3 regions of the Duganella sp. S19_KUP01_CR8 genome follow, and region 2 is predicted to be linked to each of the others. Evidence: predicted binding sites of a transcription regulator. Region 2 holds the regulator's gene; each other region holds the start of a gene.
The links. The regulator sigma-54, encoded in region 2, starts transcription at its own class of promoters, with help from an activator protein. The targets are predictions, from matches to a motif close to TGGCANGNAANCTGCTTT.
Positions count from the first base shown of each region.

Region 1: the regulator sigma-54 is predicted to act here: its motif matches at 1,767-1,784, upstream of V6M89_RS15645 (CmpA/NrtA family ABC transporter substrate-binding protein).
Region 3: the regulator sigma-54 is predicted to act here: its motif matches at 1,474-1,491, upstream of V6M89_RS27590 (flavin monoamine oxidase family protein).

Region 1 is NZ_JAQQPR010000014.1:92,315-95,564, reverse strand. Features, by position in the region: gene dnaJ (molecular chaperone DnaJ) at 1-125, shown strand, start outside; gene can (carbonate dehydratase) at 230-907, shown strand; gene V6M89_RS15650 (ANTAR domain-containing response regulator) at 1,041-1,664, shown strand; gene V6M89_RS15645 (CmpA/NrtA family ABC transporter substrate-binding protein) at 1,935-3,212, shown strand; gene ntrB (nitrate ABC transporter permease) at 3,225-3,250, shown strand, end outside.
Region 2 is NZ_JAQQPR010000009.1:158,774-162,023, forward strand. Features, by position in the region: gene lptA (lipopolysaccharide transport periplasmic protein LptA) at 1-63, shown strand, start outside; gene lptB (LPS export ABC transporter ATP-binding protein) at 66-818, shown strand; gene V6M89_RS11635 (RNA polymerase factor sigma-54) at 824-2,302, shown strand; gene hpf (ribosome hibernation-promoting factor, HPF/YfiA family) at 2,380-2,739, shown strand; gene V6M89_RS11645 (alginate lyase family protein) at 2,838-3,250, shown strand, end outside.
Region 3 is NZ_JAQQPR010000038.1:46,455-49,704, forward strand. Features, by position in the region: gene V6M89_RS27585 (Mu transposase C-terminal domain-containing protein) at 1-1,250, shown strand, start outside; gene V6M89_RS27590 (flavin monoamine oxidase family protein) at 1,530-3,137, shown strand; gene V6M89_RS27595 (c-type cytochrome) at 3,134-3,250, shown strand, end outside.

The DNA of each region.
Region 1 (3,250 bases), on a different contig from region 2:
TCAAGCTGACCGAGAAGCAGAAGGACATGCTGCGCGACTTCGAGAAGTTGACCACCGAAGGCGGCTCCAAGCACAGCCCGCAAAGCAAGACCTGGCGCGACAAGGTGAAGGACTTTTTTGAGTAAAGGTTTCGAGTAACTGCGATGTCATGCAGTCTTGGTAATATCGGACCGCCGCGCCACCCTTTTCGGGTTGGACCGGCGGTCTTCTTATGTACGAGAGGAGCATCATGAGTGATCTGGACAACAGCAATTCCCCGTTGCGCGACCTGCTGGACAACAACCGCCGCTGGGCCGAATCGGAAGTCGAGCGCGACCCCGACTTCTTCAACCGCCTGGCGCAGCAAGCTTCGCCGGAATACCTGTGGATAGGCTGCTCGGACAGCCGCGTGCCGGCGAATGAGCTGCTGGGCCTGGCGCCGGGCGACGTCTTCGTCCACCGCAACATCGCCAACGTGGTGGTGCACTCGGACTTGAACGCGCTGTCGGTGCTGCAGTTCGCGATCGATGTGTTGAAGGTCAAGCACGTGATCATCGTCGGCCACTACGGCTGCAAGGGCGTGCACGCGGCAATGACCGGCACCCGCGTCGGCCTGGCCGACAACTGGCTGCGCCACGTGCAGGACGTGCACCAGAAGCATGAGCGCTACCTCGGCGACGTGCTGACCAGCAAGCTGCGCGCGGAACGCATGTGCGAGCTGAACGTGGTCGAGCAGGTGTCCAACGTCTGCCAGACCACCATCGTGCAGGACGCATGGGACCGCGGCCAGAACGTCACGGTGCACGGCTGGGTCTACGGCCTGAAGGACGGCAAACTGCACGACCTGGAGATGACCGTCACCGCCGCCCACGAACTGGCGCCGCGCGTGGCCAAGCGTCTGAGCGAGTACGACGCCGAAGTCGGCTGATTCCCAGCGCGGCCCGTTGCTAAACGCTAGCGGCGGGCCGCTTCCGCTGGCACGACACCTGCCGTGTGCCGTAGAATGGATTGATTCTTGCTTGCTTAAGCGTCATGAACCAACTCCAATCTCCAGCATGACCATGAAACATTTACGCATTGTGGTCGTCAACACCATCATCCATGCCGGCGACGAGGATGACGCATCCCTGCTCGCGCAGGCCGAACGGGCGCGTGCGCTGCGCATCGGCCTGCTCGAAGCGGGCTACGACATCATCGCCTCGCTGCCGCCGGACATGTACCTGCCCGAGCGCATTGCCCAGCTGCAACCCGACATGATCATCGTCGACGCCGAATCCGATGCGCGCGATGTGCTGGAACATATCGTCATCGCCACCCGCGACGAGCGGCGCCCCATCGTCATGTTCACCGAGAGCGACGACACCGAGAGCATGGAAGCCGCCATGGCGGCCGGCGTATCGGCCTACATCGTGGCCGGCCTGCAGAGCGACCGCATCAAGCCGGTGCTGCAAGTGGCGCTGGCGCGCTTCAAGCGCGAGCAGAAGCTGCTGGACGAGCTGTCCGATACCAAGAGCAAACTGGCCGAACGCAAGATCATCGAACGCGCCAAGGGCCTGTTAATGGAACGCCAACGTTTCACCGAAGAGCAGGCGTTTCAAAAGCTGCGCAGCATGGCGATGAGCAAAAACCTCAAGCTGTCCGAAGTCGCCCAGCGTATCCTGGACGTAGAAGACCTGCTCGGCTAAATCCCGTCCAAAATGATGCACTGCGCAATAGCAGTGCGTTTTCTGCGCCATGGCATGGCGCTGCCATCCGCCCGATTCCCCCTTTCTCCCTCTAAAACTTGCTGGCACAGACATTGCATAGCCTGTAGGCAAGCGCAACGATGCGCTTGCTGTACCTCGCCAACGGCGGTGAGGTCCACCAGACAACGACGTCTACACTCATGAATCCGTTCATGTTGGGTAGACTTTTTTTTTGCCGTTTTGTCTTGCTGACTACATGAGGGATTTGCGATGGAATACAAAGAACCACAAGCAGGTAACAACCTGCCATCCGAAACTGTGAACACCAAGCGTCGGCAAATCATTCATGGCGCAGGCCTGGTAGCGGGGGGAAGCATGTTGGGATTGGCAACAGGTGGGGTGTGGGCGGCGGGTTCGGACAAGCCGGAGAAGGAAGAAATCAAGATCGGCTTCATTCCGCTGACCGACTGCGCGTCGGTGGTGATGGCCTCGGTGCTGGGCTTCGATAAAAAATACGGCGTCAAATTCGTGCTGAGCAAAGAGGCTTCCTGGGCCGGCGTGCGCGACAAGCTGGCCAACGGCGATCTGGACGCAGCCCATGTGCTGTATGGCCTGCTTTACGGCGTGCAGATGGGCATCGGCGGCCAGAAGAAAGACATGGCGGTGCTGATGGGCCTCAACAACAACGGCCAGGCCATCACGCTGTCGAAGAAGCTGGCCGACAAGGGCGCCGTCGACGGCGCGTCGCTGGCCAAGCTGATGCAGACCGACAAGCGCGAATACACCTTCGCCCAGACCTTCCCGACCGGCACCCACGCGATGTGGCTCTACTACTGGCTGGCCGCCAACGGCATCAACCCGATGAAGGACGCCAAGGTCATCACCGTGCCGCCGCCGCAGATGGTGGCCAATATGCGGGTCGGGAATATGGACGGCTTCTGCGTGGGCGAACCGTGGGGCCACCGCGCCATCATGGACGGCGTCGGCATCACCGCCACCACCACCCAGGACATCTGGAAGGACCACCCGGAAAAGGTACTCGGGTCGACGCTGGAATTCGCCAAGAAGAACCCGAACACCTGCCGCGCGATGATGGCCGCCATCCTCGACGCCGGCAAATGGATCGACGCCTCGCTGGCCAACAAGAACAAGATGGCCGAGGTCATCGCCGACAAATCCTACGTCAACACCAGCAAGGACGCGATCGACCAGCGCATCATGGGCCGCTACCAGAATGGCCTGGGCAAGACCTGGGACGACCAGAACTACATGAAGTTCTACAACGACGGCGCGGTCAACTTCCCGTATCTGTCGGACGGCATGTGGTTCATGACGCAGCACCGCCGCTGGGGTCTGTTGAAGGACGATCCGGATTACCTGGCCGTGGCCACCTCGGTCAACCAGATCGATTTGTACAAGGACGCGGCAACGATGACCAAGACGCCGGTGCCGAAAAGCCCGCTGCGCACCTCGAAGATGATGGATGGTTCCGTATGGGACGGCAAGAACCCGAAAGCGTTCGCCGCCTCGTTCAAGATCAAAGCCTGATAGGGGAATGCCATGAACGCCATGCTCAAACCCGATAG
Region 2 (3,250 bases):
CAGCCGACCATCCGTCCGGCCGCGCCGGCCGCCGCATCGACGCCGCCGGCCACGGAGAAGTAAGCATGGAATCATCCTGCGGTAGCACCCTGATCGTACGCGGCCTGCAAAAGACCTACGGCAAGCGCCAGGTCGTGCACGACGTGTCCCTGCAAGTCGAGTGCGGCGAAGTGGTGGGCCTGCTCGGCCCCAACGGCGCCGGCAAGACCACCTCGTTCTACATGATCGTCGGCCTGGTGCCGTCGGACGCCGGCAGCATCGATATCAGCGGCACCGATATCTCCTCGCTGCCGATCCACCGCCGCGCCTCGCTCGGCTTGTCCTACCTGCCGCAGGAAGCGTCGGTGTTCCGCAAGCTGACGGTGGAAGAAAATATCCGCGCCGTCCTCGAAATTCAGAAAGTGGACGGCAAGCCTTTATCCAAGGCTGCCATTGATGAACGGCTCAATACCCTGCTGGCCGATTTGCAAATCGAAAAGCTGCGCGAGAACCAGGCGCTGTCGCTGTCAGGCGGCGAGCGCCGCCGCGTGGAGATCGCGCGCGCACTGGCGACCAATCCGCGCTTCGTGCTGCTCGACGAACCATTCGCCGGGGTCGACCCGATCGCCGTGATTGAGATCCAGCGCATCGTGCGCTTCCTCAAGGAACGCGGCATCGGCGTCCTCATTACCGATCACAATGTGCGCGAGACGCTGGGCATCTGCGACCGCGCATATATCATCAACCAGGGCACGGTATTGGCTTCAGGCCGGCCAGACGACATCATCGCCAACGAATCGGTGCGTCGCGTGTATCTGGGTGAACACTTCCGTATGTAAAACCCATGAAACAGTCTTTGCAACTGCGCACGTCGCAGCACCTCGCGCTGACACCGCAATTGCAGCAGTCGATCCGGCTGCTGCAACTGTCGACGCTGGAGCTGCACCAGGAACTGGAACAGCTGCTGACCGATAATCCGCTGCTGGAGCGCCTCGACGACCCGCTGGACCGCTCGCTGCGGCTGCTGTCGGACGGCGCCATCAGCCAGCAAGCCCCGGTCGGCGACGCGCCGCCGGAAGGCCCGCCCAACGCGCAAGAGGCGCCGGCCGCCGACGCCGACAACTACGACGGCCCGGCCGCCGACACCGAAAGCACCAGCAGCGACGCCGACGTCGACTGGAGCGACGCCGGCCGCAGCAAGGCGCCCGACGACGAGGACTCGCGTCCGCAGCTGGAGGCCAGCCACTGCACGCTGCGCGAGCACCTGATGGAGCAGATGCGGGTGACGGTGCTGGAGATGCGTGACCGCGCGCTGGTCGAGCTGATCATCGACGCGCTGGACGAGAACGGCTACCTCGAAGAATCGCTGGAAGAAATCCTGGCCCGCCTGCCGGAAGAGCTGGAGCTGGAGATCGACGAGTTGCAGACCGCCTTGTCGATGCTGCAAAGCTTCGACCCGATGGGCGTGGGCGCGCGCAACGCGTCCGAATGCCTGGCGCTGCAGATCAAGCGTTTGCCGGCCATCCCGATGGTGACGCGGCGCATGGCGCTGGCGATTGTTGAAAATCATTTGACCTGGTTTGCCCAGCGCGATTTCAACAAACTGAAGAAGGCGCTGCTGTGCGACGACGAAGATTTGCGCGAAGCACAAACCGTCATCCGCCAGTGCAATCCGCATCCGGGTTCGGCGTTCGCGTCGGACGTGTCGGACTACGTGGTGCCGGACGTGATCGTCAAAAAAGCGCGCAACGGCTGGCAAGTGAGCCTGAACAACGACGTCATGCCACGCCTGCGCGTGAACGCCATGTACGCCAACCTGCTCAAGCAGGGAAAAGGCGAGGGCGCGATGGGCGCGCAGCTGCAGGAAGCGAAGTGGCTGATCAAAAATATGCGCCAGCGTTTCGACACGATTTTGCGCGTTGCACAAGCGATAGTAGAACGACAAAAGAACTTTTTCTCCCATGGTGCGGTTGCCATGCGCCCCCTTGTGCTTCGCGAAATTGCTGATACACTGGGACTACACGAGAGCACTATTTCTCGTGTAACAACTCAAAAATATATGCTGACCCCGCATGGCATGTTTGAGTTGAAATATTTCTTTGGTAGCCATGTCGCCACCGAAGCGGGGGGGGAAGCAAGTTCGACGGCGATACGTGCACTCATCGTGCAATTGACAGGAGCAGAAGACCCGAAAAATCCTTTATCCGACAGTAAGATTGCGGACATGCTGGGAGAACAAGGCATGGTGATTGCGCGACGCACTGTTGCCAAATATCGCGAAGCGTTGAAGATCCCGCCAGTCAGTCTCCGTAAATCTTTGTAGTTACTTGGTTCCTGCGCGCCCGGCAGTAATGGGCTCCGCACTAACCGTAAGAAGCGACATTATCTTTAGGAGTGTGTATGAATCTCACCATCAGTGGACATCATCTCGAAGTGACCTCGGCCATCCGTGAATACGTGCAGAACAAGCTGGAACGCGTCACCCGCCACTTTGATCAAGTGATTGATATTGCTGTCATCCTGACTGTAGATAACCTCAAAGAGAAAGAGAAACGCCAGAAGGCTGAAATCAACCTGCGTATGTCGGGCAAGACCGTCTACGTGGAAAGCCTGTCCCAAGACTTGTACGCCGCCATCGATACCTTGATCGACAAGCTGGATCGGCAGGTCATGAAATACAAAGCCAAGGTCCAAGAGCACGGCCACGATGCGATCAAGCATCTCCCGGATAGCTACGAACCCGCTGCCGCCGCCCTATAACAACGGCCCCGGCACCATCAAACTAAGGGTGCAGAGGCGCCCTTTTTTGCGTCCAAATGGTTTAGAGTAAACGTTTTCCAAACTTGGACGGGAGTGGCATGAAACGAGCTAAACTATTTACGGCATGGCTGCTGGCGCTGGCCGCCCCCACCGTGCTGGCCTGCACCGCGCCGCCGCCGGCCGTGATCGACATCGACGCCAACAGCTACTACTCGGATGCGCACCACTCCGTCATCGATCCGGTACTGCGGGCGCGCAATATCGCCAACACCAAGCCGATCGACGACTTCCTGGCCGAGGTGGCGCAGAACGCCAGCCAGGGCAACGCCGCCTGCGCGCTGGGCTGGCTGGAGAGCTGGGCCGGGCAGCGGGCCTTGCTGGGCAAGCTGTCCAGCGAGCAGGCCTGGTACGTGCGCAAGTGGACTTTGGGCGGCATGGCGCTGAGCTACGCCCGCGTCAAGCCGGCCGCCACCCCCGTCCAGCAGCAAACCATCGAAGCCTGGTTCAAGAC
Region 3 (3,250 bases), on a different contig from region 2:
CGCACTACGCGGCCGGCCACGCCAGGTTCTCGCGGCTGGGCGCCTACCAGCAGATGCTGGCCGACTTCTTCGGCGGTCGCCGCGTCGACGCCGACAGCGGCCGCGTGCTGGCGACGTCCGGCGCGCAGCCAGCCGCGCTGCCGACCTTCGGCCAGTTCAACTACTGGCTCGATCACGACGACGACCGGCCGCCGGAAGTGGCGCGCCGCAGCGCCGCCGCCGCAGCGCGCGGCTCGCGGGCCGCCAGCCAACAGGCCGTCGACGCTGCGGCGCTGTCTGGCCGGCCCGGCGCAGGCTTCTACCTGGACGTGGTGCGCGCCGAAGTGCAGCTGGTCTCGCGCGCCGACCGCCAGCAGGCCATAGGACGGCCGCTGGTGTACGTGGTGGTCGATGTCTTCAGCCGCATGGTGGCCGGTGTCTACATCGGCCTGGGCGCGCCCAGCTGGCAGCACGCGATGCTCGCGCTAGCCAACTGCGGCGCCGACAAGCAGCGCTACAGCCAGCAATACGGCCGCGCCATCGATGCCGGACAGTGGCCCAGCCGCCACCTGCCGGAAACCCTGGCCACCAACGTCGCCCTGAGCGGCGGCGCCCAGTGCGAAACACTGCTCAACAACTTCAACCTGCGCTGCACCGACGCCGGCGACGGCCCGGACGAATGGAAGGCCGTGCTGGAAAAACGCTTCCTGCTGCTGGCGCCGGGCGACGCCGGCACGGCCTGCCGGCTGGACGGCGTGCTCGATCTGGACCAGTTCACCCGCATCGTCATCGACGCCATCCTCTACCACAACAATAGCCGCCGCTTGCCCAACCACGGCCATGCCACGCCGCGCGAACTGTGGGAGTGGGGCGTCGCCGAGCGTGGCGGCAGCCTGAAGACCTATCCGGAACAGCTGCTGCGCTGCAGCCTGATGCCTGCCACGCAGGCCACCGTCACCGCCGACGGCATCGTGCTGTTCGACAGCGTCTACACCTGCGCGCGCGCCATCAACGAGCGCTGGTTCGAGCGCGCGCGCCAGCGCGGGCAGTGGCAGGTGCGCGTCGCCTACGATCCGGCCGACATGGACATGATTTATTTGCTGGACGCCGGCGCGCCCATGCAATTCCACGCCTGCCACATGGCCGACAGCAGCAGCGCGCAGCGCCACCTCGCCGCGGCGGAAATCGCCTACCTGCCACACCCCATCCAAACCGTCTCCGCCACACCCCTACGTAGCACTACGCACGCTTACGCCAGCTTCGCTAACTGATTTTCAAAACCGATAGCACACGGCGCTGTCCAGCGCCGTGCATGCCACTTTCCGCCATTTCGGTGCACGCCTCCCGCTGGTGCGTCGCGCCATTTTTTCCGTTCCTTGCGCCGGATGCGCCGCAAATAAAGTCTGTCGATGGAAGTGCATTCAAGGATGGCGGATCGCCTTATTCCATAAGGCTCGCTTCAACGATGAAGCAAGTTTATTTTGCTTGGCGTTGTGGCACGGCGATTGCTAGATGAGGACTATGGATTCGCAAGTCACGAGAGGAAATCGATGAATAGTAAAACAGTCAAATCGTTTAAATCGTTTAGTGCATTAACGCGGAGGGATTTCCTGTATCGGGCTGCGGCGGTCGGCGGCACCGGCCTGCTGTTGAACACCATGAACGCCTGGGGCATGGGCATAGGCTCGACCGCCTCCGCGCCGCCGGCGCTGAGCGGCAGCGGCAAAGGCAAGAAGGTGCTGATACTGGGCGCCGGCCTGGCCGGCATGACCGCCGCCTACGAGCTGGGGAAGCTGGGCTACCACTGCCAGATCCTCGAAGCGCGCTCGTTCGCCGGCGGCCGCTGCCAGACCGCGCGCAAGGGCTTCAGCCTGACCGAGCTTGGCGGCGAAAAGCAGACCTGCGAATTCGACGACGGCCAGTACATCAACCACGGCCCGTGGCGCATCCCGCTGCACCACCAGTCGACGCTGCACTACACGCGGCTGTTCGAGGTGCCGCTGGAAGTCATGGTCAACGATAACGACCATTCCTTCGTCTACTCGGAAAACGCCGGCCCCTACGCCGGCAAGCGCATGCGGGTGGCCGAGATCAAGGCCGACATGCGCGGCCACGTCTCCGAGCTGCTGGCCAAGTCGGTCAAGAGCAAGCAGCTGGATGCCGAACTGACGGCCGACGACCAGCGCCTGCTGCTGGACTACCTGGCGCACGAAGGCCAGCTGGCCGGCGCCGACCTGCAATACAAGGGGCGCAGCGGCCGCGGCTTCGCCGTCAACCCCGGCGCCGGCATCGTTCCGGGAGCGGGCACGCCGTCCGACCCGCTGGGCTTCAAGGACCTGCTGGCCTCCAAGCTGGGCAACGTCTACAGCGCGGTGCAGGACTTCCCGATGCAGAACACCATGTTCCAGCCGGTCGGCGGCATGGACGCCATCGCCAAGGCGTTTGAAAAGCGCGTCGGCAAGAACATCCGCTACCGCTCGGAAGTGCAGACCATCCGCCAGAACGACAAGGGCGTCACGGTCACCTACAAGGACACCGGCACCGGAAAAAGCGGCAGCATCGCCGCCGACTACTGCCTGGTGGCGATGCCGCTGTCGGTGCTGCGCCAGATCGATACCGATTTCTCGGACAAGTTCAAGAAGGCCGTCGCCACGGTGGCCTACGCGCCGGTCGGCAAGATCGGCCTGCAGATGAAGCGCCGCTTCTGGGAGGAGGACGAGCACCTGTACGGCGGCCATGTGCTCACCGACCTCAAAGGCATCAACACCATCTCGATGCCGTCCTACGGCTGGCAAAAGAAGAAGGGCGTGCTGCTCGGTTATTACCAGTACCAGACGGCGGCGATCGAGACCAGCGCGCTGTCGCCGAAGGAGCGCGCCGCCTTCGCGCTGGAGGCGGGGCAGAAGATCTTCCCGCAGTACACGGAGAACTTCGAGAGCGCGTTCTCGGTCGCCTGGCACCGCGTGCAGTACAACCTGGGCGGCTGGGCCGAGTGGACCGACAAGACCCGCGCCGCCGCTTATCCAATCCTGGTGGAAGGCGAGGGCCGCGTGCTGCTGGCCGGCGAGCACCTGAGCTACCTGACCGGCTGGCAGGCCGGTGCCATCGAATCGGCGTGGCAGCAGATCGCCAAGATCCATGAAAGGGCCAGCGCATGAAGGAGGTATTGATCAAGGCGGCGATGGTGGTCATCGCCGTACTGGCGGCCGGCGCCACGGCGCCATCGCGCGCGCAGGACGCGGCGGCGGATGGCAAGGCGCTGTTCATGAAG